2 regions of the Streptomyces sp. NPDC058632 genome follow, and region 2 is predicted to be linked to the other one. Evidence: predicted binding sites of a transcription regulator. Region 2 holds the regulator's gene; the other holds the start of a gene.
The links. The regulator HspR, encoded in region 2, represses chaperone genes until heat shock. The targets are predictions, from matches to a motif close to TTGAGNNNNNNNNNCTCAA.
Positions count from the first base shown of each region.

Region 1: the regulator HspR is predicted to act here: its motif matches at 2,297-2,315, upstream of lon (endopeptidase La).

Region 1 covers NZ_JBHXQZ010000042.1:34,180-49,298, reverse strand. The annotation lists gene lon (endopeptidase La) at 1-2,274, opposite strand, end outside; gene ACFWVE_RS18080 (spermidine synthase) at 2,515-3,228, shown strand; gene ACFWVE_RS18075 (response regulator transcription factor) at 3,352-4,092, shown strand; gene ACFWVE_RS18070 (ATP-binding protein) at 4,089-5,201, shown strand; gene ACFWVE_RS18065 (multifunctional oxoglutarate decarboxylase/oxoglutarate dehydrogenase thiamine pyrophosphate-binding subunit/dihydrolipoyllysine-residue succinyltransferase subunit) at 5,504-9,328, shown strand; gene ACFWVE_RS18060 (DUF6104 family protein) at 9,437-9,625, shown strand; gene ACFWVE_RS18055 (hypothetical protein) at 9,648-10,646, opposite strand; gene ACFWVE_RS18050 (DUF4097 domain-containing protein) at 10,884-11,822, shown strand; gene ACFWVE_RS18045 (PadR family transcriptional regulator) at 11,824-12,885, shown strand; gene ACFWVE_RS18040 (Clp protease N-terminal domain-containing protein) at 13,202-13,768, opposite strand; gene ACFWVE_RS18035 (HTH domain-containing protein) at 13,768-13,977, opposite strand; gene ACFWVE_RS18030 (zinc-binding dehydrogenase) at 14,110-15,075, opposite strand.
Region 2 covers NZ_JBHXQZ010000037.1:32,408-46,862, forward strand. The annotation lists gene ACFWVE_RS16405 (LuxR C-terminal-related transcriptional regulator) at 1-679, opposite strand, end outside; gene ACFWVE_RS16410 (sugar ABC transporter substrate-binding protein) at 998-2,104, opposite strand; gene ACFWVE_RS16415 (heat shock protein transcriptional repressor HspR) at 2,559-3,011, opposite strand; gene dnaJ (molecular chaperone DnaJ) at 3,017-4,219, opposite strand; gene grpE (nucleotide exchange factor GrpE) at 4,319-4,990, opposite strand; gene dnaK (molecular chaperone DnaK) at 4,987-6,840, opposite strand; gene ACFWVE_RS16435 (heterodisulfide reductase-related iron-sulfur binding cluster) at 7,373-9,679, shown strand; gene ACFWVE_RS16440 (FG-GAP-like repeat-containing protein) at 10,023-11,477, shown strand; gene ACFWVE_RS16445 (Yip1 family protein) at 11,580-12,671, shown strand; gene ACFWVE_RS16450 (phosphoribosyltransferase) at 12,734-13,231, opposite strand; gene dcd (dCTP deaminase) at 13,228-13,803, opposite strand; tRNA gene ACFWVE_RS16460 (tRNA-Gly) at 14,373-14,446, shown strand.

The sequences.
Region 1 (15,119 bases), on a different contig from region 2:
GTTGCGCTTGGGGATGATCACGGTGGTGATCCCCGCCCGGTGCGCCGCGAGCAGTTTCTGCTTCACCCCGCCGATCGGCAGCACCCGCCCGGTCAGCGAGACCTCGCCCGTCATGGCCACGTCCGTACGGACCGGGCGCCCGGACAGCAGCGAGGCCAGGGCGGTGGTCATCGTGACGCCGGCGCTCGGGCCGTCCTTGGGCACCGCGCCCGCCGGGAAGTGGATGTGCGCGCCCCGCTCCTTCAGGTCGCCGACCGGAAGCTCCAGTTCGGCGCCGTGGGAGCGCAGGAAGCTCAGCGCGATCTGCGCCGACTCCTTCATCACGTCACCCAGCTGACCGGTCAGGGTGAGCCCGGCGGCGCCCGTCTCCGGGTCGGCCAGGGACGCCTCCACGTAGAGGACGTCACCGCCGGCGCCGGTCACCGCGAGCCCGGTGGCGACACCGGGGACGGCGGTGCGGCGCTCCGCCGGGTCCTGGGCGGACTCGGGCACGTGGCGCGGCCGGCCGAGCAGTCCGCGCAGGTCACCGTCCATGACGGTGAACGGCAGCTCCCGCTCGCCCAGTTCGTGCTGGGCCGCGACCTTGCGCAGCAGCCGCGCGATGGACCGCTCCAGGGTGCGGACGCCCGCCTCGCGCGTGTACTCGCCGGCCAGCCTGCGCAGCGCGCCGTCGTCGAGGGTGACCTCGTCGGTGGCGAGCCCCGCGCGCTCCAGCTGGCGCGGGAGCAGATGGTCGCGCGCGATGACCACCTTCTCGTCCTCGGTGTAGCCGTCCAGGCGGACGATGTCCATCCGGTCCGCCAGCGCCTCCGGGACCGCCTCCAGAACGTTGGCGGTGGCGAGGAAGACGACGTCCGAGAGGTCCAGCTCGACCTCCAGGTAGTGGTCGCGGAAGGTGTGGTTCTGCGCCGGGTCCAGCACTTCGAGGAGGGCGGCGGCCGGGTCGCCCCGGAAGTCGGAGCCCACCTTGTCGATCTCGTCGAGCAGCACCACCGGGTTCATCGACCCGGCCTCCTTGATCGCCCGCACGATCCGGCCGGGCAGCGCGCCGACGTACGTGCGCCGGTGGCCGCGGATCTCGGCCTCGTCGCGGACGCCGCCGAGGGCGACCCGGACGAACCTGCGGCCCATCGCGTGGGCGACGGACTCGCCGAGGCTCGTCTTGCCGACGCCGGGCGGGCCGACGAGGGCGAGCACGGCACCGCCGCGGCGGCCGCCGACGACGCCGAGTCCGCGCTCGGCACGCCGCTTGCGCACCGCCAGGTACTCGGTGATGCGCTCCTTCACGTCCGTCAGGCCGGCGTGCTCGCCGTCGAGCACGGCCCGGGCGCCCTGGATGTCGTACGCGTCCTCGGTGCGCTCGCTCCACGGCATCTCCAGGACCGTGTCGAGCCAGGTGCGGATCCACGAGCCCTCGGGCGACTGGTCGGAGGAGCGCTCCAGCTTGTCGACCTCCTTCAGCGCGGCCTCGCGCACCTTCTCCGGCAGGTCGGCGGCCTCGACGCGGCTCCGGTAGTCGTCGGAGTCCTCGCCCTCCTGCTCACCGTTCAGCTCGCGCAGTTCCTTGCGTACGGCTTCCAGCTGACGGCGCAGCAGGAACTCGCGCTGCTGTTTGTCGACGCCGTCCTGGACGTCCTTGGCGATGGACTCGGCGACGTCCTGCTCGGCGAGGTGGTCGCGCAGCTGCTGGGTGGCGAGCTTCAGCCGGGCCACCGGATCGGCGGTCTCCAGCAGGGCCAGCTTCTGTTCGGTGGACAGGAACGGTGAGTAACCGGAGTTGTCGGCGAGTGCGGAGACGCCGTCGATGGCCTGGACGCGGTCGACGACCTGCCAGGCGCCGCGCTTGCGCAGCCAGGCGGTGGCGAGCGCCTTGTACTCGGTGACCAGCTCGGCCACCTGGCCGGGCACCCGCTCCGGCACGGTCTCGTCGATCCGGGTGCCCTCCACCCACAGCGCGGCGCCCGGCCCGGTCGTGCCGGCGCCGATCCGCACCCGGTCCCGGCCCCGGATCAGGGCGCCCGGGTCGCCGTCGGCCAGCCTGCCGACCTGCTCGACCGTGCCCAGGACGCCGGTGGCGGCGTAGGTCCCGTCGATGCGTGGCACCAGCAGGACCCTGGGCTTTCCGGTCTCCGACGTGGCGGCGGCCTGGGCGGCCTCCACCGCGGCGCGCACCTCGGAATCGCTCAGGTCCAGCGGGACCACCATCCCGGGCAGCACGACCTCGTCGTCGAGCGGCAGCACAGGCAGGGCGAGCGGTGTGGACTCAGCAGCCATGATCTCCCCTTCGGCACTCAAGTTGAGCTATGCCGACTCAATGCTTCTGAGCCTGTGATTGTTCCCGGACTGCGCCCGCCCACGTTCGCTCTCAGCGATCACCCGCCGGCCCGGGACGGATCGGCGCCGTCGGTGCCGCCCGGAACCCCTGAGCCCGGCCGGGACCGCCCGGATCCGCCGTGACGACACGAGACGGCGGGAGGTGCTCCGCCGAACGGGGAGTGCTGCCAGGATGAACACATGTCCACCCCCTACGACATTCCCGAAGTCCCCGAAGTCCTGGACCGCCGCGAGGGCCCGTACGGGGAGGTGGCGCTCCGCCGGCACGGGAGTCTGCTGCAGATCATCGCGAACGGCTGCTTCCTGATGGACACCTCCGACGGCCGCTCGGAGCGCCGGCTGGTCGACGCCGCCCTGGCCGCGCTCGACGCCGCCGACACCCGCGCGGGGCACGGTCCGCGCCAGGACCCGCACGTCCTCATCGGCGGACTCGGCGTCGGTTTCTCACTCGCGCACGCCGCCGCCGCTCCCCGCTGGGGCCGCATCACGGTGGTGGAGCGCGAACCCGCCGTCATCGACTGGCACCGCGCGGGCCCCCTGGCCGAAATCTCCGCGAGCGCCCTCGCCGACCCGCGCACGGAAATCGTCGAGGACGACCTGGTGGCGTACGTCAATGAGACGTTCGACACGTTCGACGCGCTGTGTCTCGACATCGACAACGGCCCCGACTGGACCGTCACCGAGGACAACGGAGGGCTCTACTCCCCCACCGGACTCATGGACTGCGCAAGGGTGTTGAGACCGGACGGGGTGCTCGCGGTGTGGTCCGCCCAGCCGTCGGCGGATTTCGAGAAAACCTTGCGGAATGCCGGGTTCCGGCAGGTGCGTACCGAAGAGATCCCGGTTGCCCGGGGCGTACCGGACGTCGTGCATCTCGGCGTCCGCCCTGGATAGCAAAGCCGTGGTGACTCCCCGTACGCTGCTGCACTGACGCCGATCATTCAAGCGTCAATCGCAGTCATGCGCAGAGACGGATTCACCCCACGGATTCCGGAAAGCACACTTCAGGGGCGGGCGATGGAGCAGACACACACCTCCCACAACGGCACGGCGGCGACCACCCCGGGCGCACAGCGCCGGGTCCTGGTGGTCGAGGACGATGCGACGATCGTGGACGCCATCGCGACCCGCCTTCGCGCCGAGGGATTCCTGGTGCAGACGGCGGGTGACGGTCCGTCCGCCGTCGACACGGCGGAGGCCTGGCAGCCCGACCTGCTGATCCTCGACATCATGCTGCCCGGTTTCGACGGGCTGGAGGTCTGCCGGCGCGTGCAGGCCCAGCGGCCGGTGCCGGTGATGATGCTGACCGCGCGCGACGACGAGACCGACATGCTGGTCGGGCTGGGCGTCGGCGCCGACGACTACATGACCAAGCCGTTCTCCATGCGGGAACTGGCGGCACGGGTGCATGTGCTGCTGCGCCGCATGGAGCGGGCGGCCCTGGCGGCCACCACCCCGCGCAGCGGCATCATGCGCCTGGGCGAACTGGAGATCGACCACGCGCAGCGCAGGGTGCGGGTGCGCAGCGAGGACGTCCATCTGACGCCCACCGAGTTCGACCTCCTGGTGTGCCTGGCGAACACGCCCCGCGCGGTGCTCTCCCGTGAGCAGCTGCTGGCCGAGGTCTGGGACTGGGCGGACGCCTCCGGCACCCGGACCGTCGACAGCCACATCAAGGCGCTGCGCCGGAAGATCGGCGCCGAGCGCATCCGTACCGTGCACGGCGTGGGCTACGCCCTGGAGACGCCGACGCCATGAGCGACGGGCCGGCCGCACGGAGAGGCCCCGGGGATCCCGGTCCCTGGGGCGGTGTCCGCCCGTTCTCCATCAAGACCAAGCTGGGTGCGCTGGTCGTCATCTCGGTGCTGATCACCACCGGGCTGTCGATGATCGCGGTGCACACCAAGACGGAGCTGCGCTTCATCACGGTCTTCTCGATGATCGCCACCCTGCTCATCACCCAGTTCGTGGCGCACTCCCTCACCGCGCCACTGGACGACATGAACGCGGTGGCCCGGTCCATCTCGCACGGCGACTACACCCGCCGGGTGCGCGAGAACCGCTGGGACGAGCTGGGCGACCTGGCCCAGACCATCAACGTCATGGCCGACGAGCTGGAGGCCCAGGACCACCAGCGCAAGGAGCTGGTGGCCAACGTCTCGCACGAGCTGCGCACCCCCATCGCGGGTCTGCGCGCGGTGCTGGAGAACATCGTCGACGGCGTCACCGAGGCCGACCCCGAGACCATGCGTACGGCACTGAAGCAGACCGAGCGGCTGGGGCGTCTCGTGGAGACGCTCCTGGACCTGTCCCGTCTGGACAACGGGGTCGTTCCGCTGCGGCGGCAGCGGTTCGAGGTGTGGCCGTATCTGTCCGGCGTGCTCAAGGAGGCCAACATGGTCGCCTCCGCTCGCGCGGGCATGACCACCGGCTCCGGCGGCCACACGCGCAAGGACGTCCATCTGAGCCTCGACGTCTCACCCCCGGAACTCACCGCGCACCTCGACCCGGAGCGCATCCACCAGGTCGTCGCCAACCTCATCGACAACGCGGTCAAGCACAGCCCGCCGCACGGCCGGGTGACGGTCAAGGCGCGGCCCGGACCTCAGCCGGACTCGCTCCAGCTGGAGATCCTGGACGAGGGGCCCGGCATTCCGCGGACCGAGTGGCACCGCGTCTTCGAGCGGTTCAACCGCGGCAGCGTCAATCTGCCGCACGGTCCGGGCAGCGACGGAGGCACCGGTCTCGGCCTGGCGATCGCCCGCTGGGCCGTCGATCTCCACGGCGGACGCATCGGGGTGGCCGAATCCGAGCGGGGCTGTCGCATTCTCATCACCCTTCCGGGAGTCTCCCCCTCGTCGGGTTGACGTAGGGTGCCAAGCGGAGCCACAAGATCCATGTACGTTCGCGCTGACGGACAGGTGTGATCAGCACAGGTTCGGGCGCAGGCCCGTGCCACGAGTGCGCCGGGTCGCGGCCGAGCCGTTCCCGGCGCGCCCCGACAATGCGGAACCACGCTTGTTTCCCGCCATTTCCTGCGCCGAAACACCCTCTGAGATGTGACTTGCACGACGTTGAACGGGCCCGGACTGACCTTCTCGGTCGGGGAGGCGTAGCCTTAATTTCCGCTGTCCATCATCTTGTGAAGCGGAAGAGGGCGGTTGACGCCGTGTCGCCACAGTCCCCCAGTAACTCGAGCATCTCGACCGACACCGACCAAGCGGGCAAGAACCCTGCCGCGGCCTTCGGTGCCAACGAGTGGCTCGTCGACGAGATCTACCAGCAGTACCTCCAGGACCCGAACTCGGTCGACCGGGCCTGGTGGGACTTCTTCGCCGACTACAAGCCGGGCGCCCCTCAGGGCCCGGCTCCGGTGAACAACGCGGCAACGGGGACCGCCGGCACGAGGACGGCCGCGTCGGCCACCCCGGCCCGGCCCGCCACCGCGCCCGCGGCACCCGCTGCCCCGCAGCCCGCCGCCGCGCCGCCGGCTGCCCAGCCGGCCGCGAAGGCCCCGGCACCCGCTCCGGCGAAGGCCGCTCCGGCCCCCGCCAAGCCTGCCGCCGCCGAGCCGGCCGCCGCGAAGTCGCAGGCCTCCCGGGCGAAGCCCGCCGACGAGGCCAAGCAGGGCCCCGAGCAGCTGACGCTGCGCGGCCCGTCCGCGGCCGTCGCGAAGAACATGGACGCCTCCCTGGAGGTGCCCACGGCCACGTCCGTGCGCGCGCTCCCGGTGAAGCTCCTGTTCGACAACCGCATCGTCATCAACAACCACCTCAAGCGTGCCCGTGGCGGGAAGATCTCCTTCACGCACCTCATCGGCTACGCGATGGTCCAGGCCATCAAGGCGATGCCGTCGATGAACTGGCACTACGCGAAGGTGGACGGCAAGCCCACCCTGGTGAAGCCGGAGCACGTCAAGTTCGGCCTCGCCATCGACCTGGTCAAGCCGAACGGCGACCGCCAGCTGGTCGTCGCGGGCATCAAGAAGGCCGAGACGCTGAACTTCTTCGAGTTCTGGCAGGCCTACGAGGACATCGTCCGTCGCGCCCGCGACAACAAGCTGACGATGGACGACTTCACGGGTGTCACGGTCTCGCTGACCAACCCCGGCGGCCTCGGCACCGTCCACTCGGTGCCGCGCCTGATGCCGAACCAGTCGGTGATCCTGGGCGTCGGCTCCATGGACTACCCGGCGGAGTTCCAGGGCACCAGCCAGGACACCCTGAACAAGCTCGGCATCTCGAAGGTCATGACGCTCACGTCGACCTACGACCACCGGGTGATCCAGGGCGCCGCCTCCGGCGAGTTCCTGCGCGCCGTGGCGAACCTGCTGCTGGGCGAGAACGGCTTCTACGACGACATCTTCGAGGCGCTGCGCATCCCCTACGAGCCGGTGCGCTGGCTCAAGGACATCGACGCGTCCCACGACGACGACGTCACCAAGGCCGCCCGCGTCTTCGAGCTGATCCACTCCTACCGGGTCCGCGGCCACGTCATGGCCGACACCGACCCGCTGGAGTACCGCCAGCGCAAGCACCCCGACCTGGACATCACCGAGCACGGGCTCACCCTGTGGGACCTGGAGCGCGAGTTCGCGGTCGGCGGTTTCTCGGGCAAGAGCCTGATGAAGCTGCGCAGCATCCTCGGCGTGCTCCGCGACTCGTACTGCCGCACCACCGGCATCGAGTTCATGCACATCCAGGACCCGAAGCAGCGCAAGTGGATCCAGGACCGCGTGGAGCGCACGCACTCCAGCCTGGAGCGCGAGGAGCAGCTGCGCATCCTGCGCCGGCTGAACGCCGCGGAGGCCTTCGAGACCTTCCTGCAGACCAAGTACGTCGGTCAGAAGCGCTTCTCCCTGGAGGGCGGCGAGTCCGTCATCCCGCTGCTCGACGCCGTGCTGGACTCGGCCGCCGAGTCCCGTCTCGACGAGGTCGTCATCGGCATGGCCCACCGCGGCCGGCTGAACGTGCTGGCCAACGTCGTGGGCAAGTCGTACGCGCAGATCTTCCGCGAGTTCGAGGGCAACCTCGACCCGAAGTCGATGCACGGCTCCGGCGACGTGAAGTACCACCTGGGCGCCGAGGGCACCTTCACCGGTCTCGACGGCGAGCAGATCAAGGTCTCCCTGGTCGCCAACCCCTCCCACCTGGAGGCGGTGGACCCGGTCCTGGAGGGCGTCGCGCGCGCCAAGCAGGACATCATCAACAAGGGCGGCACGGACTTCACCGTCCTGCCGGTGGCGATCCACGGCGACGCGGCCTTCGCGGGCCAGGGCGTGGTGGCCGAGACCCTGAACATGTCGCAGCTGCGCGGCTACCGCACCGGCGGCACGGTCCATGTCGTCATCAACAACCAGGTCGGCTTCACCGCGGCGCCCGAGTCCTCGCGTTCCTCCATGTACGCGACGGACGTGGCCCGCATGATCGAGGCCCCGATCTTCCACGTGAACGGCGACGACCCGGAGGCCGTGGTCCGCGTCGCGCGGCTGGCCTTCGAGTTCCGCCAGGCGTTCAACAAGGACGTGGTGATCGACCTCATCTGCTACCGCCGCCGCGGTCACAACGAGTCGGACAACCCGGCGTTCACGCAGCCGCTGATGTACGACCTGATCGACAAGAAGCGCTCGGTGCGCAAGCTGTACACCGAGTCCCTCATCGGTCGCGGCGACATCACCCTGGAAGAGGCCGAGCAGGCGCTGCAGGACTACCAGGGCCAGCTGGAGAAGGTCTTCACCGAGGTCCGCGAGGCGGCGGCCCAGCCGACGGCCGCCGAGCCCTCGGAGCCGCAGGCCCAGTTCCCGGTGGCCGTGAACACGGCGGTCACCTCGGAGGTCGTCAAGCGGATCGCCGAGTCGCAGGTCAACATCCCCGACCACGTCACCATCCACCCGCGTCTGCTGCCGCAGCTGCAGCGCCGGGCGGCGATGGTCGAGGACGGCACGATCGACTGGGGCATGGGCGAGACCCTCGCGGTCGGCTCGCTGCTCCTGGAGGGCGTCCCGGTCCGGCTGTCCGGCCAGGACTCGCAGCGCGGCACCTTCGGCCAGCGCCACGCGGTCGTCATCGACCGCGAGACGGGCGACGAGTTCACGCCGCTGCTGTACCTGTCCGAGGACCAGTCGCGGTACAACGTCTACAACTCGCTGCTCTCCGAGTACGCGGCGATGGGCTTCGAGTACGGCTACTCGCTGGCCCGCCCCGACGCGCTGGTGATGTGGGAGGCGCAGTTCGGCGACTTCGTCAACGGCGCGCAGACGGTCGTGGACGAGTTCATCTCGTCGGCCGAGCAGAAGTGGAGCCAGACCTCCGGTGTGACCCTGCTCCTGCCGCACGGCTACGAGGGTCAGGGCCCGGACCACTCCTCGGCCCGTCCGGAGCGGTTCCTGCAGCTCTGCGCGCAGAACAACATGACGGTCGCGATGCCGACCCTCCCGTCGAACTACTTCCACCTCCTGCGGTGGCAGGTGCACAACCCGCACCACAAGCCGCTGGTCGTCTTCACCCCGAAGTCGATGCTGCGCCTGAAGGCCGCGGCCTCGAAGGCGGAGGAGTTCACCACGGGCCAGTTCCGCCCGGTCATCGGCGACGACTCGGTCGACCCGGCCGCGGTCAAGAAGGTCGTCTTCTGCGCCGGCAAGGTCTACTACGACCTCGAGGCCGAGCGGAAGAAGCGCGGCGTGACGGACACGGCGATCCTGCGCATCGAGCGCCTGTACCCGCTGCCGGGTACCGAGCTCCAGGCGGAGATCAAGAAGTACCCGAACGCCGAGAAGTACCTGTGGGCCCAGGAGGAGCCGGCGAACCAGGGTGCCTGGCCGTTCATCGCGCTCAACCTGATCGACCACCTCGACCTGGCGGTCGGCGCCGACGTCCCGCACGGCGAGCGTCTGCGCCGCATCTCGCGCTCGCACGGCTCGTCCCCGGCGGTCGGTTCCGCGAAGCGGCACCAGGCCGAGCAGGAGCAGCTGGTGCGTGAGGTGTTCGACGCCTGACGGACTCCTGAGCGACGCCGTCATGGGTCGTAGGCCGTACGTGACCGGGCCGCACCCCCACTGTGGGGGTGCGGCCCGGTCCGTGTGGGCGCACATATTCTTGTCCCCATGTACTTCACGGACCGTGGCATCGAGGAACTGGAGAAGCGGCGCGGCGAGGAGGAGGTCACCTTCGAGTGGCTCGCCGAGCAGCTGCGGACGTTCGTCGACCTCAATCCCGACTTCGAGGTGCCGGTGGAACGCCTGGCGACCTGGCTGGCCCGGCTGGACGACGACGAGGACGAGGACGAGGAGTAGGGCAGGACCCGGCCGCGCGGGTTCAGTCGCGTGGGTGGGTGAGGGTGTGGGTGGTCAGCGTGACGGTGCCGTGGGCGAGCAGGAGCGTCCCCGCCACGATCCAGCCGCCGCTGCGGTGCCGTAGGCCCCAGACGGCCAGCGGCAGGCCCGCGGCCATCTGCACGAGGGCCAGGACGGGCACGGCGGGTACGGGCGACGGACCGCCCGCGCGGGAGGGCCGGGGTGCGGGGTGCCGGGGTGCGGGGTGCCGGGGTGCGGGGTGCCGGGCGCCGGTGGTGCCGCCCGGCCGGTCCATCGCTCCCGCTCCGTACTCCCTCTGCTGTTCCTGGGCCTGCTGTTCCTGGGCCTGGGCCCGATCCCTGCGCTCGTCCCCGCCCGTCGCGCTCTTCCCGCCGTCCTCGTCCTTCCCGCTGCTCCCGTCCGCCTCGATCCGGCGGGTGTCCGGCTGGAGCCGGGCCGCTTCGAGCAGTCCGTCGGCGTTCTCGCCGGGGGCGAGTCCCGGGGGCAGGGATACGCCCGCGCGGGTGAGGACGGCGAGGACACCGCTCAGCCGCGCGGAGGCGTCGGCGGCGGAATCCGGCTCGGTCAGCTCGTTCAGGGCCTGCATGTCCAGGACCGGGTCGAGGCCGAGCCGGCCCGCGAAGGTGCGCATGGCCTCCTCCATGCCGGCCGGTGTGCCGTCGGCCAGCCACACATAGCCGACCGGACGGCGGAAGCCGGTGGCGAGGGTGAGCCCGGCCCGCTCTCCGTCCCACCACAGGGCCAGCACCGGCCAGGAGACACCGACGGTGAGCGCGATGGCCCAGCCGTTGACCACCCGGTCCACCGGGTCCGTGCCGGACCGCCAGGGCCCGCCCTCGGGAACGAGCACGCTCCACTCCTCGCCGGCTCGGGCGAGCAGCATGCGTTCGTGCAGCAGCCGGGCGGCGGGGACGACGGATCCGGCCTCCGCACGGCACAGCAGCAGGGCTCCCGATACGGGGCGGGCCCGGCCCGCGACCTGGGATTGTTCCGTCGACATGGTCATACCGTAGGGCAATTCGCCCCTTTTGCACGGCGACCGCTCATTTGCACGGCGACCGCTCACTGGAACGAGCGCCTTGACTTTCCCCGTCCGCGATATATCGTGAATCACGTAAGACGCGATATGGCGCGTCGTGGTGTGCGTGCAGCCATGCATCACACTCCTCGTTGCGCCGTTACGCCCTCCGGCACTCAGACATCCGGCAGCCCGGCAGCCGGCCCAGGAGGTTCCACCATGTTCGAAAGGTCCGTCTCGGGGTCCGAGAAGCTCGCTTTCGACGACCCAGTGACCGAGCTCCACGTCCGCATCGTCAACGGAACGGTGAACGTGGTGGGCACGGACGAGGGTTCCGCCCGGCTGGAGGTCTCCGAGGTCGAGGGACCGCCCCTGGTGGTGACCCAGCGGGACGGCGTCCTGACGGTGGCCTACGAGGACCTGCCCTGGAAGGGCTTCCTCAAGTGGCTGGACCGCAAGGGCTGGCGCCGCAGCGCGGTGGTCTCCCTGGCCGTTCCGGCGCACACGCGGGTCGAGGTGGGGGTGGTCGGCGCCGGTGCCGTCGTCTCCGGGATCAAGGGACCGTCCGTGGTGAAGGGCGTCACGGGCGACGCGACCCTGGTCGCCCTCTCCGGCCCGGTCCGCGCGGACACGGTGTCCGGGAACGTCGAGGCCCAGTCCGTCACCGGTGACCTCCGGTTCAACTCCGTATCCGGCGACCTCACCGTGGTCGACGGCTCCGGCTCCACCGTGCGGGCGGACTCGGTCAGCGGCTCCATGATCGTGGACCTCGCCGCCGACGGTCCCACCGACATCCGGCTGACCAGTGTCTCCGGCGAGATCGCGATCCGGCTGCCCGATCCGGCGGATGCCGAGGTCGAGGCCAACACGGCGAGCGGCGCCGTCTCCAACGCCTTCGACGGCCTGCGGGTGCACGGCCAGTGGGGCGCCCACAAGATAACCGGCCGGCTGGGCGCGGGCACCGGCAAGCTGCGGGCCACCACCGTCTCCGGCTCCATCGCCCTGCTGCGCCGCCCGCCCCACGAGGAGGAGGGCGAGCCGTGGGACGACTCGGGGGACCGCTCCGTCCCCGTTCCGGACCCCGGCTCCTCCGACGCCACACCCGGCGGCCCCGCCGATGGCCCGACCGACGGCCCGACCGACAAGAAGGTGCTCTGACATGCCCCCCGTCTTCGCCCACGGCCGCCTCCGCCTCTACCTGCTGAAGCTGCTGGACGAGGCCCCGCGCCACGGTTACGAGGTGATCCGTCTGCTCGAGGAGCGCTTCCAGGGGCTCTACGCGCCGTCGGCGGGCACGGTCTACCCGCGCCTGGCCAAGCTGGAGGCCGAGGGCCTGGTCACCCACACCACCGAGGGCGGCCGCAAGGTGTACTCGATCACGGACGCCGGCCGTGCCGAACTGGCCGGCCGCAGCGGCGAGCTGATCGACCTGGAGCTGGAGATCCGGGAGTCGGTCGCCGAGCTGGCCGCCGAGATCCGGGCCGACGTCCGCGGTGCGGCGGGCGACCTGCGCCGTGAGATGCGTGCCGCCGCCGGCCAGGCCCGCAAGGGCGGCCGTGACGCGGAGGCGCCGGACGGGGCCGGCGCCGGCCCCGCCTCCGGCGGCGACTTCACGGGCCTCGGCGACAACGAGGCCTGGCGCGCCGCGAAGGAGGAGATGCGCCGCGCCAAGCAGGAGTGGAAGGAACAGGCCCGACGCGCGAAGGACGAGAGCCGCCGCGCCCGCGACGAGGCGCAGCGTGCCCGCCGTCAGGCCAAGGAGGCCCAGGAGCGGGCCGCCGCCCAGGCCCAGGAGGAGGTGCAGCGCATCGCCCGGCGGGTCCAGGAGCAGGTGCAGGACCACTTCTCACGGGGCGACTGGCCGACGGGCCTGCGCGAGGGCCTGGGTGAGCTGGTCAAGGAGGTGGGCGAGTTCGGCAAGGACTTCGGCTTCGGCCGTACCGGCGCGGAGAGCGGCGCCCCGGCTCCCGGCCCGTCGTACTCCCGGACACCGGAGGACTTCCCCGCCGACTACACCCCGTCCTGGGCGCACGAGGACGCCACGGACTCCGCCGGTGACCCCGCGCGCGACCTGGACCGCCTGCTGGACCGCTTCCGGGACGACATCCGCGACGCGACCCGCGACCACGGCATCACCCCGGACCAGCTCCGCGAAGCCCGCCACCACCTGTCCACGGCCGCAGCCCGGATCGGAGCCCTCCTGCACACCCCGAAGCCCTGACGAGGGCCCCGGGGCAGGCCCGCCCGGTCCCGCTCGGCCCGCGACCGCACATAACCCGGCCCTCTCGACCGTCACGCAGGTGCGCACCCCGGGGATGGTCCGCGGGACGACAACCATGACGCGACCCGCACCGCGCGATCCCTGGCCCCGGCGTCCCCTGACCGGCTCCGCGACGCCTGTCCGCCCGCCACCACCCGTCCACGACAGAGCCCGAGCAGGCACCCTGACGGACGGCCGGAACCCGACCGGGCGTCCGTCTCGGCCAAGTCCCGCCCCTGACCGGCCTACGCGTCCGGCCGCCCGGCTCCCACGGTGCTCAGCCCGCCTTGGCCTCCCCGTCGCCGTACAGGACCCTCGCCAGGGACTCGTACGTGACGCCGTGATCCGCGAGGACTTCCGCCGGAACACCTGGGTGGACGGTCAGGGCCAGCAGGAGGTGTTCGTCGCCGATGTGGCGATCGTGACGGTCGGTGGCGAAACGCAGGGCGCCCACCAGGGCGTCCTTGGCCTCCCGGGTGAAGGGCCGGCGCCCCGAGCGCCACCGGCCGACGCTCCTCCCGTCGCGGGACATGGCTCCGGGGCCGTGCACGTCCTCCACCCTGGCGACGATCTCCGTGACATCGATGCCGAGCCCGGCCAGCGCGTCCGTCTCGGCCTGGGTCAGCCCGGCCCTCCGTCGCGCCTCCTCCACCGCGGCCCGCACCGAATCCCGTCGCTCGGCGAGTCCGAGAGCGGCCAGCGCGAACGAGCCCCGGCTGCCCTCCCGGTCGATCAGGGCCAGCAGCAGATGGTCGGCACCGACGTGCCGCGCTCCCGCCTCCTCGGCCTGCTCGACCGCCCCCTTCACCACGGCGCGGGCATCCTTCGTGAACCGTTCGAACATCAATGCCTCCCGTACTTCTTGTGCACGGCCTGCCTGCTCACTCCGAGCTCGTTGGCGATCTCCTGCCACGACCAGCCGTGGTTGCGCGCGTTGCGCACCTGCACGGCCTCCAACTGCTCCAGCAGCCTGCGCAGCGCGGCGACGGCCCGCAGGCCGACCCGCGGATCACGGTCACCCGCCCGCTCGGCAAGATCGGTTGCCTCAGTCATGCCGTCAACATACGTTGACAACAGACCGTGCGTCAACCCTGGTTGACAAGCGGGCGGCCGGCCCGGAAGCCGGGCCGGCCGTGAACACCCCCCGCGAGAGGCCGCAGGGATGGGCGCTGTGTCCCTACGCGGCTACGGACCGGTGAGCACGATCTTTCCGAACTGCCCGCCCGTCTCCATCCGCTCGAACCCCTCCCGGGCCCGGTCCATGGGCAGCACCTCGTCGATGACGGGGCGCACACCGGCGGCGGCGCAGAAGGCGAGCAGGTCCTCCAGTTCGTCCTTGCTGCCCATCGTCGACCCGACGACCTTGAGCTCCAGGAAGAAGATCCGGGTCAGCTCGGCGTGCGAGGGCCGGTCGCCGCTGGTGGCGCCGGAGATCACCAGCGTGCCGCCGGGCCGCAGCGACTTCACCGAGTGGGACCAGGTGGCGGCCCCCACCGTCTCGATGACCGCGTCGACCCGCTGCGGCAGCCGCGCCCCGGGTTCCAGCGCCTCCACGGCGCCCAGTTCCAGGGCCCGCTTCCGCTTCGCCTCGTCGCGGCTGGTGGCGAACACCCGCAGCCCCGCGGCCCTGCCGAGCACGATCGCGGCGGTGGCGACGCCTCCGCCGGCGCCCTGCACCAGTACGGAGTCGCCGGGCCGCACCCCGGCGTTGGTGAACAGCATCCGGTACGCGGTCAGCCAGGCCGTGGGCAGGCAGGCCGCCTCCTCGAAGGACAGTTCCTTCGGCTTGGGCAGGACGTTCCAGGTGGGCACGGCGACCTGCTCGGCGAACGTGCCGGGGTAGCGCTCCGTCAGGATCGACCGGGGCTCCCCCGGGCCCACCCCGTGGCCGGTCTGTCCGATCACGGAGTGCAGGACGACCTCGTTGCCGTCCTCGTCGATCCCGGCGGCGTCGCAGCCGAGGATCATCGGCAGCCGCTCCTCCGGGAGGCCGACGCCCCGCAGGGACCACAGGTCATGGTGATTGAGGGAGGCGGCCTTCACGGTCACGGTGCTCCAGCCGGGGCGGGCCTCGGGAGCCGGACGCTCCCCCAGCTCCAGACCGGAAAGCGGCTGGTCACGGTCGATTCGGGCGGCGTAGACAGCGAACATGACCTTGACGATAGGTCGCCCGTCCTCCTGACGGAACAAGACGT
Region 2 (14,455 bases):
CGGCGTTGGCGGGGATGAAGGCGACCGTGCGATCGAAGAGGATCAGCCGCTCGGTCACCTCGTCCAGCGTCCGCGCCTCCACCGCGTCACCCATCAGCTCCAGGTACGTGTGCAGCCCCTGGCCGTGCCGGGCCACATGCGTGTAGAGGTCCCGCATCCGCACCCCGCGCCCGCGCAGCGCCGTCGCCCGGTGCAAGCCCTCCGACAGCTCCGCCTCACGCCGGATGCCGCCGGGCTGGACCGTCAGCACCTCGGTGGTGCACGCCTGCGTCGCCTTGTCCATCGCGGCCTGGATACGGGCCACACCGTCCAGCACCCGGATCGCCGGCCCCTCCCCGGCCGAGGCGGCAGAGGCCTGCGGCGACTGCGCCCCGCGGTCGAGGCCGACGTACCACTCGAAGGCCTCGACGGCCGAACCCACCCGCCGATGGCTCGCGCTGACCTCGTCGTACATCCCCCGCAGCAGCCGGGTCATGACCTCCTGCGGGGCAGTCGGCACCAGCCAGTCCATGTCGTCGGGGTCCGGGTGCAGCAGGGCCAGGTCCAGGAGGCAGGGCACCGGCTCCGCGTCCCGGCGCGGCACCCGCCCGCGCCGTACGGCCCGGGAATACACGCGATCCCCGGCGTCGCACAGTCGGTCAGCACCGTGTGGGTGCTCGCCCGTCCCGCGCCCGGCCATTGCCCGTCCCACCCCCGGTTCAGCCACTTTCCGATGCGCCACTATGCGCGGACCCACCCGGCTCCGCAACACGGCTCCCGTCGCCGTGACCGCCGGAAACCACCGGTATGACCGTCTATCTCCGGGCCTCGCCTCGTCACATTGCAACAAACTGGCGGAGGACAGGCCCGGGTGAGCGGTGTCGGAGCGGCGTGCGCACGGCGGGGAACGCGGGGCGCGGAGAGGGCGGGAAGCCGGGGCGGGGGCCCGGAGACGCGTCGGGGAACAACACTGCCGGGGAGCGCGGCGATCCGCGCTCCCCGGCAGGACGGTCGAGGGCTACCGCAACCCGGCCTCGTCGCACGCCTCCTTGTAGGCGGCCGTGCAGATGTCCGACAGCTTGTAGATCTCGTCGGCGACGACCGTGTCCGCGATGTTCTCCTTGGTCAGGGCGACCACGGGCACGAGCTGCGCCGGAATGTCCTTGTGGGTGGGGCTGTCGACCCGCTCGTCGGTCAGCGCGTCGAACTGGATGCTCTTGCCCTGGACCCGCGCCACCGCGATCTCCGCGGCGTTGTCCGCCTCGGTCGGGTAGGACTTGTACACGCTCATGAACTGGTCGCCCAGGAGGATCCGCTGCACCGCGGCGAGTTCGGCGTCCTGGCCGGTGATCGGGGGCAGGTCGGTCACGCCGGCCGCCTCCAGGGCCTTGACGATGCCGCCCGCCATGCCGTCGTTGGCGGAGTAGACCGCGGCGATCTCGTCCGCACCGATCTCGGCGATCGCCTCGGCCATGTTGGCCTCGGCGTTCTCCGGCTTCCAGTCCTTGGTGTCGTAGGACTTGGCGATGGTCACCGCGCCCTTGAGCTCGGACATCGCCCCCGCCTTGAACTGCTTGGCGTTCGGGTCGGTCGGCGAGCCGTTCATCATGACGACCTTGCTGGTGATCCCGCCGTCGCCGCCGAGCGCCTCCAGCAGGGAACGGCCCTGGACCTCGCCGACCAGCTCGTTGTCGAAGGAGATGTACGCGTCGATCGGGCCCTCGGCCAGCCGGTCGTAGGCGATGACGGGGATGCCCGCGTCCTTGGCCTTCGTCACGTCCTCGGCGATGGCGTGCGCGTCGACCGCGTCCAGCACGATGACGTCGACCCCGTCCTCGATCATCTGCTGCATCTGGCTCGACTGCTTGCCCGGGTCCGCCTCGGCGTTGGCGTAGTCCACCTTGCCCTTGTCACTGGTGAGCTCCTCCACCTTCTTCTTGAAGATGGGGTAGTCGAACTGCTCGTACCGGGTGTTGGCCTTCTCCGGCAGCAGGAGCCCGATGGTGACGTCGTTCCCCTTGGTGGGGCTCGCTCCGTCACTGCTCCCCGTCGCGTTGAGTACGCCGCAACCGGCAAGCACGACGGACATCGAGGCGGCGGCGACTGATATGGCGATACGACGCATGCGGGAGCTCACTTCAGTACGTTTTGGACGTGGGCACAACATTGCGGCCCATGTGACTGAAAAGCCAACGCTCCAGCGACCACTGGCGTCAAGACCAACTACTTAACGAGATGAACACAGCACCGTGCGCTGAAGTCGTGTGGGCTCGGCGAAAGACTCGCACATAACCCCTACACACGCATACACGTGCTGCTCACAGCCGTGCGCGGGGCGTACGCCGGGGCGCACGAACGAAGAAGTGACGGGCCATCAGTCGTCCACGCGCAGGTGAGGCCCGGGGGTTCGGACGAACCTCCGGGCCTCACGCGACACTTCACTTTTGCGTCAAACGGAACTTCTCCGTCATATCGCAGCCTTCACACGGGGCCGTTTCCGTCACAGCGCCGCCCGCACCGGACCGACGCTTTCACGCCACCCGGCCGACCACCCGAACGAGGGCGGTCGGCGCCTGCCGTCAGTCGGGCTGCTGCTGGCGCTTGGGCCGCCACACCACCAGCGCGCTGGTCTGCTGCACCTCCTGGTACGGCACCAGGTCCCGGCGGTACGACGCGTGCACCGCCGCCTCGCGCTGGCGCATGGTCGCAGCCGCGCCGTCCAGCGCGCCCTCCAGGTCCGCCACCCGGGCCTGGAGCGCGGCGACCTGGTTCTCCAGTTCGATGATGCGCTTGATGCCGGCCAGGTTGATGCCCTCGGTCTGCGACAGCTGCTGCACCTGGCGGAGCAGCTCGATGTCACGGGCCGAGTAGCGGCGGCCCCGGCCGGCGGTGCGGTCCGGGGAGACGAGCCCCAGACGGTCGTACTGACGCAGCGTCTGCGGGTGCAGCCCGGAGAGCTGGGCCGCCACCGAAATGACGTAGACCGGGGTTTCCTGCGTCAGTTCGTACGGATTGCGTCGACGACCGTCCATCGCCCTCAAGCTCCCTTCGCGGCCTGGAACAGCTCCGCCCGCGGGTCGTCGTCCGCGGTCGCCTCGCGATACGCCTCCAGTGCGTCACGAGCCTTCCCCGGAAGGTCCTTGGGAACACTCACCTCGACGGTGACCAGCAGATCACCGCGCGAACCGTCCTTGCGGACCGCTCCCTTGCCCCGGGCCCGCATGGTCCGCCCGTTGGGTGTCCCCGGGGGGAGCTTCAGCGTGACCGGCGGACCGCCGAGCGTCGGGACGCGGATCTCACCGCCGAGCGCCGCCTCCGGATAGGTGACCGGGACGGTGACGGTGAGATTGTCGTCCTTACGGCCGAACACCGGGTGGCTGCCCACGTGCACGACCACGTAGAGGTCGCCCGCCGGGCCGCCGCGCTCGCCCGGAGCGCCCTTGCCGCGCAGCCGGATCCGCTGGCCGTCGCTGACCCCCGCGGGGATGCGCACCTGCATCGTCCGCGAGGACTTGGCCCGGCCGCTGCCCTTGCAGATGTCGCAGGGGCTCTCCGCGATCAGCCCGCGGCCCTTGCAGTCCGGGCACGGGTCGGTGAGCGAGAACCCGCCGCCGCTGCCCCGGGCGACCTGCCCGGTACCGACGCAGGTCGGGCACACGCGCGGTGTGCCGTTCTTGTCGCCGGTGCCCGAACAGGCCTTGCAGGCCTGCTGGGAGGACATCCGCAGCGGGACCGTCGCCCCCTCGATCGCCTCGGTGAAGCTCAGGGTGACCTCGGACTCGATGTCCTGGCCGCGCCGGGGCTGGGTGCGCGTGCCGCCCGCGCCGCCGCCGCCGCGGTTGAACAGGCCGCCGAAGACGTCACCGATCCCGCCGCCGAAGCCACCGGCGCCGGCCTGACCGCCGGCCTGACCACCGCCCTGGCCGCCCCCGAAGAGGTCACCCAGGTCGAAGTTGAACGACCCGGCACCGCCCGCCCCCGGCCCCGCGCGGAAACCACCGCTGCCGAAGAGCGAGCGGGCCTCGTCGTACTCCTTGCGCTTCTTGGGGTCGCCGAGGATGTCGTTCGCCTCGGAGATCTCCTTGAACCGCTCCTCCGCCTTGGCGTTGCCCTTGTTGGCGTCCGGGTGGTACTCGCGGGCGAGCTTCCGGTACGCCTTCTTGATCTCGGCCTCGGTGGCGTCCTGGGGGACGCCGAGAACCTTGTAGTAGTCCTTCTCGATGAAGTCCTTGGTACTCATCCCCGACGTCCCTCCTCTCCCGCCCTGCAGGCCGTCCCCGGCCTGCCTGCCCTGCCCGTCGTGCCCGCCCGCGCCGGCGTGCTCGCGCCGGCCGGGGCGTCAGCCCTCCTGGGGGCCACCGGTCTCCTTTTCGTCCGCCGCCGCCTCGGCGCCCTCCTCGGCCGGCTTGCCCGGCTGGGCACCCGGCTGCGGCTCGGCTACGGCCACCCGCGCGGGGCGGATGGTGCGCTCGCCGATGCGGTACCCGGGCTGCAGGATCGCCACGCACGTCGTCTCCGTGACGTCCGGGGCGTAGGAGTGCATCAGGGCCTCGTGGATCGTCGGGTCGAAGGGCTCGCCCTCCTTGCCGAACGTCTGCAGGCCCAGCTTCGCCACGGTCGCCTCCAGCGACTCGGCGACGGACTTGAACCCGCCGACCAGCTCGCCGTGCTCCCGCGCGCGGCCGATGTCGTCGAGCACGGGCAGGAAGTCGGTCATGAGGTTCACCGAGGCGAGCTCCTTGACCGCGATCCGGTCGCGCTCGACCCGGCGGCGGTAGTTCTGGTACTCGGCCTGGAGCCGCTGGAGGTCCGCGGTGCGCTCACCGAGCGCCGAACGCACCTGGTCCAGCTGGGCCACCAGACCCGCATCGGGACCCGAGTCCCCGGCCGGGGCCGCCGCCTCCTCCGTGGAGGGGTCGGCGGCCTTCGGCTCGGCGTCATCGGCCGGAACGCCTGAGGGGACGTCGGGCTGCTGCGACTGTTCGTCGAAGCCCGGGGTCTCCTCGGTCACGCCGCACCGTCCTTACGTTCGTCGTCCACGATCTCGGCGTCGACCACGTCGTCGTCCGCCTTGGCCCCGCCGGCACCCGCGTCGGCCCCGGCAGCGCCGCCCGCGGCCTGGGAGGCCTGCGCGTCGGCGTACATGGCCTGGCCCAGCTTCTGGGAGACGGCCGCGACCTTCTCGGTGGCGGTGCGGATCTCGGCGGTGTCCTCGCCCTTGAGCTTCTCCTTCAGCTCGGCGACGGCCGACTCGACCTCGGTCTTGATCTCACCGGGGACCTTGTCCTCGTTGTCGGCGAGGAACTTCTCCGTCTGGTAGACGAGCTGCTCGCCCTGGTTGCGGGACTCGGCGGCCTCACGGCGCTGGTGGTCCTCCTCCGCGTACCGCTCGGCCTCCTCACGCATGCGGTCGACCTCGTCCTTCGGGAGCGAGGAGCCGCCGGTGACGGTCATCTTCTGCTCCTTCCCGGTGCCGAGGTCCTTCGCCGTGACGTGCATGATGCCGTTGGCGTCGATGTCGAAGGAGACCTCGATCTGCGGGACGCCGCGCGGCGCCGGCGGCAGACCGGTCAGCTCGAACATTCCGAGCTTCTTGTTGTACGCCGCGATCTCGCGCTCGCCCTGGTAGACCTGGATCTGCACCGACGGCTGGTTGTCCTCGGCCGTGGTGAAGATCTCGGAGCGCTTCGTCGGGATCGTGGTGTTGCGCTCGATCAGCTTGGTCATGATGCCGCCCTTGGTCTCGATACCGAGGGACAGCGGGGTGACGTCGAGCAGCAGGACGTCCTTGACCTCGCCCTTGAGGACACCGGCCTGGAGCGAGGCGCCGATGGCGACGACCTCGTCCGGGTTCACACCCTTGTTGGCCTCCTTGCCGCCGGTCAGCTCCTTGACGAGCTGGGCGACGGCGGGCATACGGGTGGAGCCACCGACGAGAACGACGTGGTCGATCTCGGACAGCGCGATACCGGCGTCCTTGACCACGTTGTGGAACGGCGTCTTGCAGCGCTCCAGCAGGTCCGCGGTCAGCTGCTGGAACTGGGCGCGGGTCAGCTTCTCGTCGAGGTGCAGGGGGCCCTCGGCGGAGGCGGTGATGTAGGGCAGGTTGATCGTGGTCTCGGTGGACGAGGACAGCTCGATCTTGGCCTTCTCGGCGGCCTCACGGAGGCGCTGGAGCGCCATCTTGTCCTTGCCCAGGTCCACGCCGTGCCCGGACTGGAACTGCTTGACCAGGTAGTCGACGACGCGCTGGTCCCAGTCGTCACCACCGAGGTTGTTGTCGCCGTTGGTGGCCTTCACCTCGACGACGCCGTCGCCGATCTCGAGCAGCGAGACGTCGAACGTACCGCCACCGAGGTCGAAGACCAGGATGACCTGCTCGTCCTTGTCGAGGCCGTACGCCAGGGCGGCGGCCGTCGGCTCGTTGACGATGCGCAGCACGTTCAGGCCCGCGATCTCGCCGGCCTCCTTGGTCGCCTGGCGCTCCGCGTCGTTGAAGTACGCCGGGACGGTGATGACCGCGTCGGTCACCTTCTCGCCCAGGTACGCCTCGGCGTCCCGCTTCAGCTTCTGGAGCACGAAGGCGCTCATCTGCTGCGGGTTGAAGTCCTTGCCGTCCAGGTTGATCTTCCAGTCGGTGCCCATGTGGCGCTTGACCGACCGGATGGTCCTGTCGACGTTGGTCACGGCCTGACGCTTGGCCACCTCACCGACCAGCACCTCGCCGTTCTTCGCGAAGGCGACGACGGAAGGCGTGGTCCTGGCGCCCTCGGCGTTGGTGATGACGGTGGGCTCACCGCCTTCCAGAACGCTGACGACGGAGTTAGTCGTGCCCAGGTCGATGCCGACCGCACGTGCCATTTCGATTCCTCCAACTGACTTGAGTGGAACAGACTCAAGCATGCCTGACGTCCGGCGCGGGGTCAACAGAGCTGAGTCGTCCGGACTCAACTCTTATCCGGTCCTTACGCGCAACCAGGCGCCGACCTGCGGTTCCGCGAAGCTCCGCGGGCAAGCGAGGCGGGAGCCACCCCCGGGAGCGAGGGTCGTCGGCGTCACCCGGGGCGGCCCCGACGGCAGCACGGCAGAGGCCGCGGCGGTACCGGCGGCACCGGCGGCGGCCCGCGGGCCGCCGCCGCAGGGGCATGCGGACGCACGTGTGCGTCAGAGATATAGGTTAGTGGCGTATGCCCCGCTTTGAAGGTCGTCACACGGCCGCATCCGGAACGCCTGCCAAGGCAAGCCTCAGCGACTCAGATCACCCCGTGCCCGGCTACAGTGCGGCTGGGGTTGGGGGTAGTCTCGGACGGACTGCATAAGTTACCGCTTAGTAATGTCGGGAATCCCGTGGCAGGAGCCCCCGACGAAACCCTCGCAGGCCCGAGGAGCCCCCATGCAACTCGCCGCGATCATCGTGTCGCTGGTCCTGACCGTGATCGGCGTTGCCCTGCTCGCACGCGCGATCGGCCAGTTCGTCCGGTACTTCAAGCTGGGCCAGCCGGTCCCGGCCGGTACCCGGACCGACAATCCCTACCAGCGCAGTGTGACCCTGGCGAAGGAGTTCCTCGGCCACACGCGCATGAACCGGTGGGGCATCGTCGGCATCGCCCACTGGTTCGTGGCCGTCGGCTTCCTGACGCTGCCGCCCACCCTCGCCCAGGCCTTCGGCCAGCTCTTCCAGGCCGACTGGGTGCTGCCGGTCATCGGCGGCTTCCTGCCGTTCGAGATGTACATCGAGTTCATCGGTGTGATGACCGTGCTCGGCATCGCCGTGCTCATCGTCATCCGGCTGCTGAGCCTGCCGTCGCGCCCGGGCCGCAAGTCCCGCTTCGCCGGCTCCAAGTCGGGTCAGGCGTACTTCGTCGAGTACGTCATCCTCACCATCGGCCTCGCCATCTACGTGCTGCGCGGCCTCGAGGGCGCCCTGCACCACGTGGACGGCTACGAGGCGGCGTACTTCGCCTCGTACCCGCTGGTCATGGCCTTCGACGGCCTGTCCGTCGAGACGCTGCAGAACCTGGTCTACCTGGTCGCCATGATCAAGATCGGGACCTCGTTCGTGTGGATGATCGTGGTCTCGCTCAACACCAACATGGGTGTGGCCTGGCACCGCTTCCTCGCCTTCCCGAACATCTGGTTCAAGCGCGAGGCCGACGGCGGCACCGCCCTCGGCGCCCTGCAGCCGATGACGTCGGGCGGCAGGCCGATCGACTTCACCGACCCCGGCGACGACGACGTCTTCGGCGTCTCCCAGGTCGAGCAGTTCTCCTGGAAGGGCCTGCTGGACTTCTCCACCTGCACCGAGTGCGGCCGCTGCCAGTCGCAGTGCCCCGCCTGGAACACCGGCAAGCCGCTCTCCCCCAAGCTGCTGATCATGTCGCTGCGCGACCACGCGCACGCCAAGGCCCCCTACCTGCTGGCCGGCGGCGGCAAGAGCATGGAGGGCGAGGAGAAGGCGAGCGAGGAGCAGCTGAAGGACGTGCCCGCCGCGGCACTGGCCGAGGCCGAGCGGCCGCTCATCGGCACCCTCGAAGCCGCGTCCGACAGCGGCTTCGCCGCGGGCGGGGTCATCGACCCCGACGTCCTGTGGTCCTGCACCACCTGCGGCGCCTGCGTCGAGCAGTGCCCGGTCGACATCGAGCACGTCGACCACATCGTCGACATGCGCCGCTACCAGGTGATGATCGAGAGCTCCTTCCCGTCCGAGGCGGGCACGATGCTCAAGAACCTGGAGAAGAAGGGCAACCCCTGGGGCCTGGCCAAGAAGCAGCGCCTGGAGTGGACCAAGGAGGTCGACTTCGAGATCCCGGTCGTCGGCAGGGACATCGAGGACCTGTCCGAGGTCGAGTACCTGTACTGGGTCGGCTGCGCCGGCGCCCTCGAGGACCGCGCCAAGAAGACCACCAAGGCCTTCGCCGAGCTGCTGCACATCGCGGGCGTCAAGTTCGCGATCATGGGCGGCGACGAGAAGTGCACCGGTGACTCCGCCCGCCGCCTCGGCAACGAGCCCCTGTTCCAGGAGCTCGGCATGGAGAACGTCATGTCGCTGAACATGGCCTTCGGCGAGGAGACGGACGACGACGGCAACGTCACCGAGGAGACGAAGAAGCCGAAGGCGGCGAAGAAGATCGTCGCCACCTGCCCGCACTGCCTCAACACCCTCGGCAACGAGTACCCGCAGCTCGGCGGCGACTACGAGGTCATCCACCACACCCAGCTGCTCCAGCACCTGATCGACGAGGGCAAGCTGATCCCGGTCACCCCGGTCGAGGGCCTCATCACCTACCACGACCCGTGCTACCTGGGCCGGCACAACAAGATCTACACGCCTCCGCGCGAGATCATCGCCAACGTCCCGGGCCTGCGCAACGAGGAGATGCACCGCCACAAGGAACGCGGCTTCTGCTGCGGCGCCGGCGGCGCGCGGATGTGGATGGAGGAGCGGATCGGCAAGCGCATCAACGACGAACGCGTCGACGAGGCCCTCGCCCTGAACCCCGACATCGTCTCCACCGCCTGCCCGTTCTGCCTCGTCATGCTGACCGACTCGGTCAACGGCAAGAAGAACGACGGCAAGGCCAAGGAGTCCATCCAGGTCGTCGACGTCGCCCAGCTGCTGCTGGAGTCCGTCAAGACGCCGCTCGACCCCGCCGGTGAGGCGGAGAGCGAGAACACCCCGGAACCCGAGCCGGTGAAGTAACCGGCCCGGCCCCTCCTCCAGCGCCCCGTCCCGGCTCCGGCCGGCGGCGGGGCGCTGTCGTCGTCCCGGGCGTCCGTCCCGGGCATCCGTCCCGGGCACAGCCGCGTGGTACGGGACGACGACCTCACGCCCGTCGGCACCCGCCGCACATCCGTCCCCCACATTCGCCATGTCCACGTACAACCCTCCCCGCCCCTCGCCGGTCTCCTTGGCGGTGATCACCGGGTGATCACCCAGTGACCGCCCGGTGAACTCGTGCCCCATCCAGGACGAGTACGGGTGAATCACCGCATCAGCACGGGACGCCGCAGCCGGCGGCCGTCCCGCACAGGGCAGGAGACCCATGCGCAAGAAGCTCAGCATCACTCTGGCGACCGCCACCGCGGCCGCGCTCACCGGCGGTCTGCTCGTCGCCACGGCCGGACCCGCGGCCGCCGCCCCGGGCCTCGACAGCGACTTCAACGGCGACGGCTACCGGGACGTCGCCGTCACCGCCCCCCTCGCCTCCGTCAACGGCAAGTCCAAGGCCGGGGTCGTCACCATCCTGTACGGCTCCCCGGGCGGCGCCGGCGCCAAGAAGATCCAGACCCTCAGCCAGAACAGCGCCGGCGTCCCGGGCGCCGCCGAGACGGGCGACCAGTTCGGCGCCCACACCGCACCCGGCGACTACAACGGCGACGGCTACGCCGACCTGGCCGTGGGCGCGCCGGGCGAGGACGCGGGCTCGGACACCGACGGCGGCACCGTGGTCATCCTGTGGGGCGGCGCCGGCGGCCTGTCCGGCGGCACCACGGTCTCCGACCCGACCCGCTCCACCCACGACTGGTTCGGCCAGGTGGTCGCGGCCGGCGACTACAACGGCGACGGCCGGGACGACCTCGCGATCGCGTCCGACATCAACAAGGTCGACATCTACCGCGGCGGCTTCACCAAGTCGGGCTCCACCGGAGGCCGCTACAGCGTCACGGCCCCCATCCTCAAGGTGCCGGGCCTGGACATCTTCAACCTCACCCCGGGCGACATCGACGCCGACGGCCGTACCGACCTGGTCGTGGACGGCTACGAGGGTGACAGCGACGGCGAGTACTCGTACAACGCCAACTACTGGCTGCCCGGCTCCTCCTCCGGTGTGACGACGTCGGGCGCGCAGAAGCTGCCCGCCGGGATCATCTCCGACATCGGCGACGTGGACGGCGACGGCCGCGGCGACATCGTCATCGGCAACGGCTGGGACGCCGGCACGAACAGCGCGGGCGTCGCCAAGGGCGGAGCCGTCGAGATCGTCTACGGGACGGCGGGCGGCCCCGAAGGCGCCGCCGAGACCATCAACCAGAACACGGCGGGCGTCCCCGGCAGCAACGAGACCGGAGACAGCTTCGGCCACGAGGTCTCCCTCGGCGACATCAACGGTGACGGCCACGACGACCTCGTCGTCGGCGCGCCGGGCGAGGACCTGCACGGGGTCAAGGACGCCGGCATGGTCTCCGTGATCTACGGCTGGAGCGGCGGCCTCCGCGAGACCGGCTCCCAGGCCCTGGAACAGAACACCCCCGGCGTCCCCGGCGGCGGCGAGGAGGGCGACGGCTTCGGCGGCGAGGTCCTCCTCTCCGACGTCACCGGCGACGGAAAGGCCGACCTCACGGTCGGTCTCCCCTGGGAGAACGCGAGCGACGGTTACGCCGTCGTCTTCGACTCCGACGGCACGAAGATCGACCCCGCCGGACGCGGCATCGGCCTGACCTCCGCCGGCATCTCCTCGGCCGGCACCCCGCTGTTCGGCTTCCACATCAACGGCTGACGCCGCCCCACCGGCCGGTCCCGCCAGCCGGCGGCCGGTCCGTCCTGCGTAGGACCGCACCCCTACGCAGGACGGAGAGCGGAGCTGACTCCCCCTTAGGGGATGTCACAGCTCGGCCGCAAAGCCGGGCCCGAAACCCCGGGCCCGGCACACGGCCCGCCGGGACCAGGTACGTTCGACAACGTGGCTGGATTCAGGATCGGACGCGGCCGGGACAACAACGGCGCTCCTCACGCGCGACCGCAACACCCCCCGTACGGACAGCAGACGCCGCCGGGGCCGTCGTACGGCTCCCCGCAGGCGCCTCAGCCGTACCCGCCCCAGCAGCCGCCCCACGGCAGAGGCGGCAACGGCGGTGGTGGCAATGGCGGCGGTGGCGGCGGCAACGGGGGCGGCTGGCCGCAGATGAACCGCGGCCCGGGCGGACCGGGCGGCGGCTACGGCGGCCCGCACGGCCCCGGGCGCGGCGGCGGACACGGTGAGCCCGAATACTTCGGCGACGGCGGCGCCTACCCTCCCGGCGCCCACGCCCCGCACTCCCCCCATGCCCCGCACGACCCCTACGCGGCCAACAACCCGGGCCACACCCAGGCCTTCCAGGTCAGCGACGACCACTACCACGGCGACGCGGCCCCCCTGCCGGGTCCGGTGGGGCCCCGGCTGCGCTGGAAGGACCTGCTCAAGGGCATCGTCACCGCCCCCGACCGGACCTTCCTGCAGATGCGCGACTACACGGTGTGGGGCCCCGCCCTCGTCGTGACCTTCCTCTACGGCCTCCTCGCGGTCTTCGGCTTCGACGGCGCCCGTGAGGAGGCGATCAACGCCACCATCACCAACGCCATACCGATCGTCCTGATGACGGCCGTGGCGATGGTGATCAGCTTCCTCATCCTGGGCGTGGTCACCCACTCCCTGGCCCGCCAGCTCGGCGGCAACGGGAACTGGCAGCCCACGGTCGGCCTGTCCATGCTGATCGCGTCCCTCACGGACGCCCCGCGCCTGATCCTGGCGATGTTCGCGAGCGGCGACGCCACGTTCGTCCAGATCGTCGGCTGGGCCACCTGGGTCGCGGGCGGCGCGCTCCTCACCCTGATGGTCAGCCGCTCCCACGACCTCCCCTGGCCGAAGGCCCTGGGCGCCTCGGCGATCCAGCTCCTGGCCCTGCTGTCACTGATCAAGCTGGGCACGCTGTAGCAGCGAGCAGCACACGAGGAAGGGGGCTCCCGGCCGGGGGCCCCCTTCCTCCTTCCGCAGCTCTACGCGTCGAGAACCTGCCCGGCCCGCCTGACGACGGGCGGCTGCACGGACCACGGAAAGTCGATCCACTCATCGGTCCGCTTCCAGACGTACTCGCACTTCACCAGCGACTGCGTCTTCTCGTACACGACGGCGCTGCGCACCTCGGCGACGGCGTCGAGGCAGAAGTCGCGGACGAGCTTGAGCGTCTTGCCGGTGTCGGCGACGTCGTCGGCGATCAGGACCTTCTTGTCGGTGAAGTCGACGAGGTTAGGCACGGGCGCCAGCATGACCGGCATTTCCAACGTCGTCCCCACGCCGGTGTAGAACTCGACGTTCACGAGGTGGAGGTTCTTGCAGTCGAGGGCGTAGGCGAGCCCGCCGGCGACGAAGACACCGCCACGGGCGATGCTCAGCACGACGTCGGGCCGGTACCCGTCGTCGGCGATGACCTGCGCGAGCTCACGCACGGCCACACCGAACTGCTCGTACGTGAGGTTCTCCCGCACGCCGCTCACACCTGGGTCCGGTGGAAGTTGAGGAAGGACCGCGAGGCGGTGGGCCCGCGCTGCCCCTGATACCGGGACCCGTACCGCTCACTGCCGTACGGGAACTCGGCGGGCGAACTGAGCCGGAACAGACACAGCTGGCCGATCTTCATACCGGGCCACAGCTTGATGGGGAGCGTGGCGAGGTTCGACAGCTCGAGGGTCACGTGCCCGGAGAAGCCGGGGTCGATGAACCCGGCGGTCGAGTGCGTGACGAGCCCGAGCCGCCCCAGCGAACTCTTCCCTTCGAGCCGCGACGCGAGATCGTCCGGGAGCGAGATGACCTCGTACGTGCTGGCCAGCACGAACTCACCGGGATGCAGGATGAACGGCTCGTCCCCCTCCGGCTCGACGAGCCGGGTCAGATCGGCCTGCTCGATGGAGGGGTCGATGTGCGGGTAGCGGTGATTCTCGAACACCCGGAAGAAGCGGTCGAGGCGCACGTCGACACTGGACGGCTGCACCATGGATTCGTCATAGGGATCGATCCGTACCCGCCCGGCGTCGATCTCGGCCCGGATGTCCTTGTCTGAGAGAAGCACCCCCCGAGGATACGCAAGACGCGCAGGCCGGCCACCATCGCGCCGCCCCACGCGCCCACGCCCCAGGTGTGCCGTCCCGGCCCGCGGCAGGTCTCACGACCCCGAACCGGGACGCAGTCCTCCCCGCCCGCCTACCGCTTCTCGAAGGCCACCGGTACGACGCTGCGAAGCCGCGCACAGCGCGGACAGCGCAACAACCGGACGGGACCGAGTCGCTCGGCCTGCTGCATCGGGAACGAGGTGGCGGTAAACACGTGCCCATCGGCACAGCGGACGACGGTGCGCTGCATCAAGTCCAAGAGTCCCTTCCCCAAGAACCGCATCTGGCTTCCTGCCCTGACGACAAAAGCCACGTTACGGGATCAAGGAGACGGCCCTGCAGGCGGCACTCCACACCCGCCCACCCTCACTCAGGGCCCCCACCGTACGCCCCAACTTCAGCCCTCCGCACCCGCTTCCACCTCTGAAGCACCATCAGGCCCCCGGGTACGGGAAACACCGGGGACCTGGCATGGGGTACAGTGGGCGAGCATCCGGACACCGGTCGAGGCAGGTGTTCTGGATCACAAGCGGGTGTAGTTTAATGGTAGAACATCAGCTTCCCAAGCTGAGAGCGCGAGTTCGATTCTCGTCACCCGCTCCAAGCGAAACC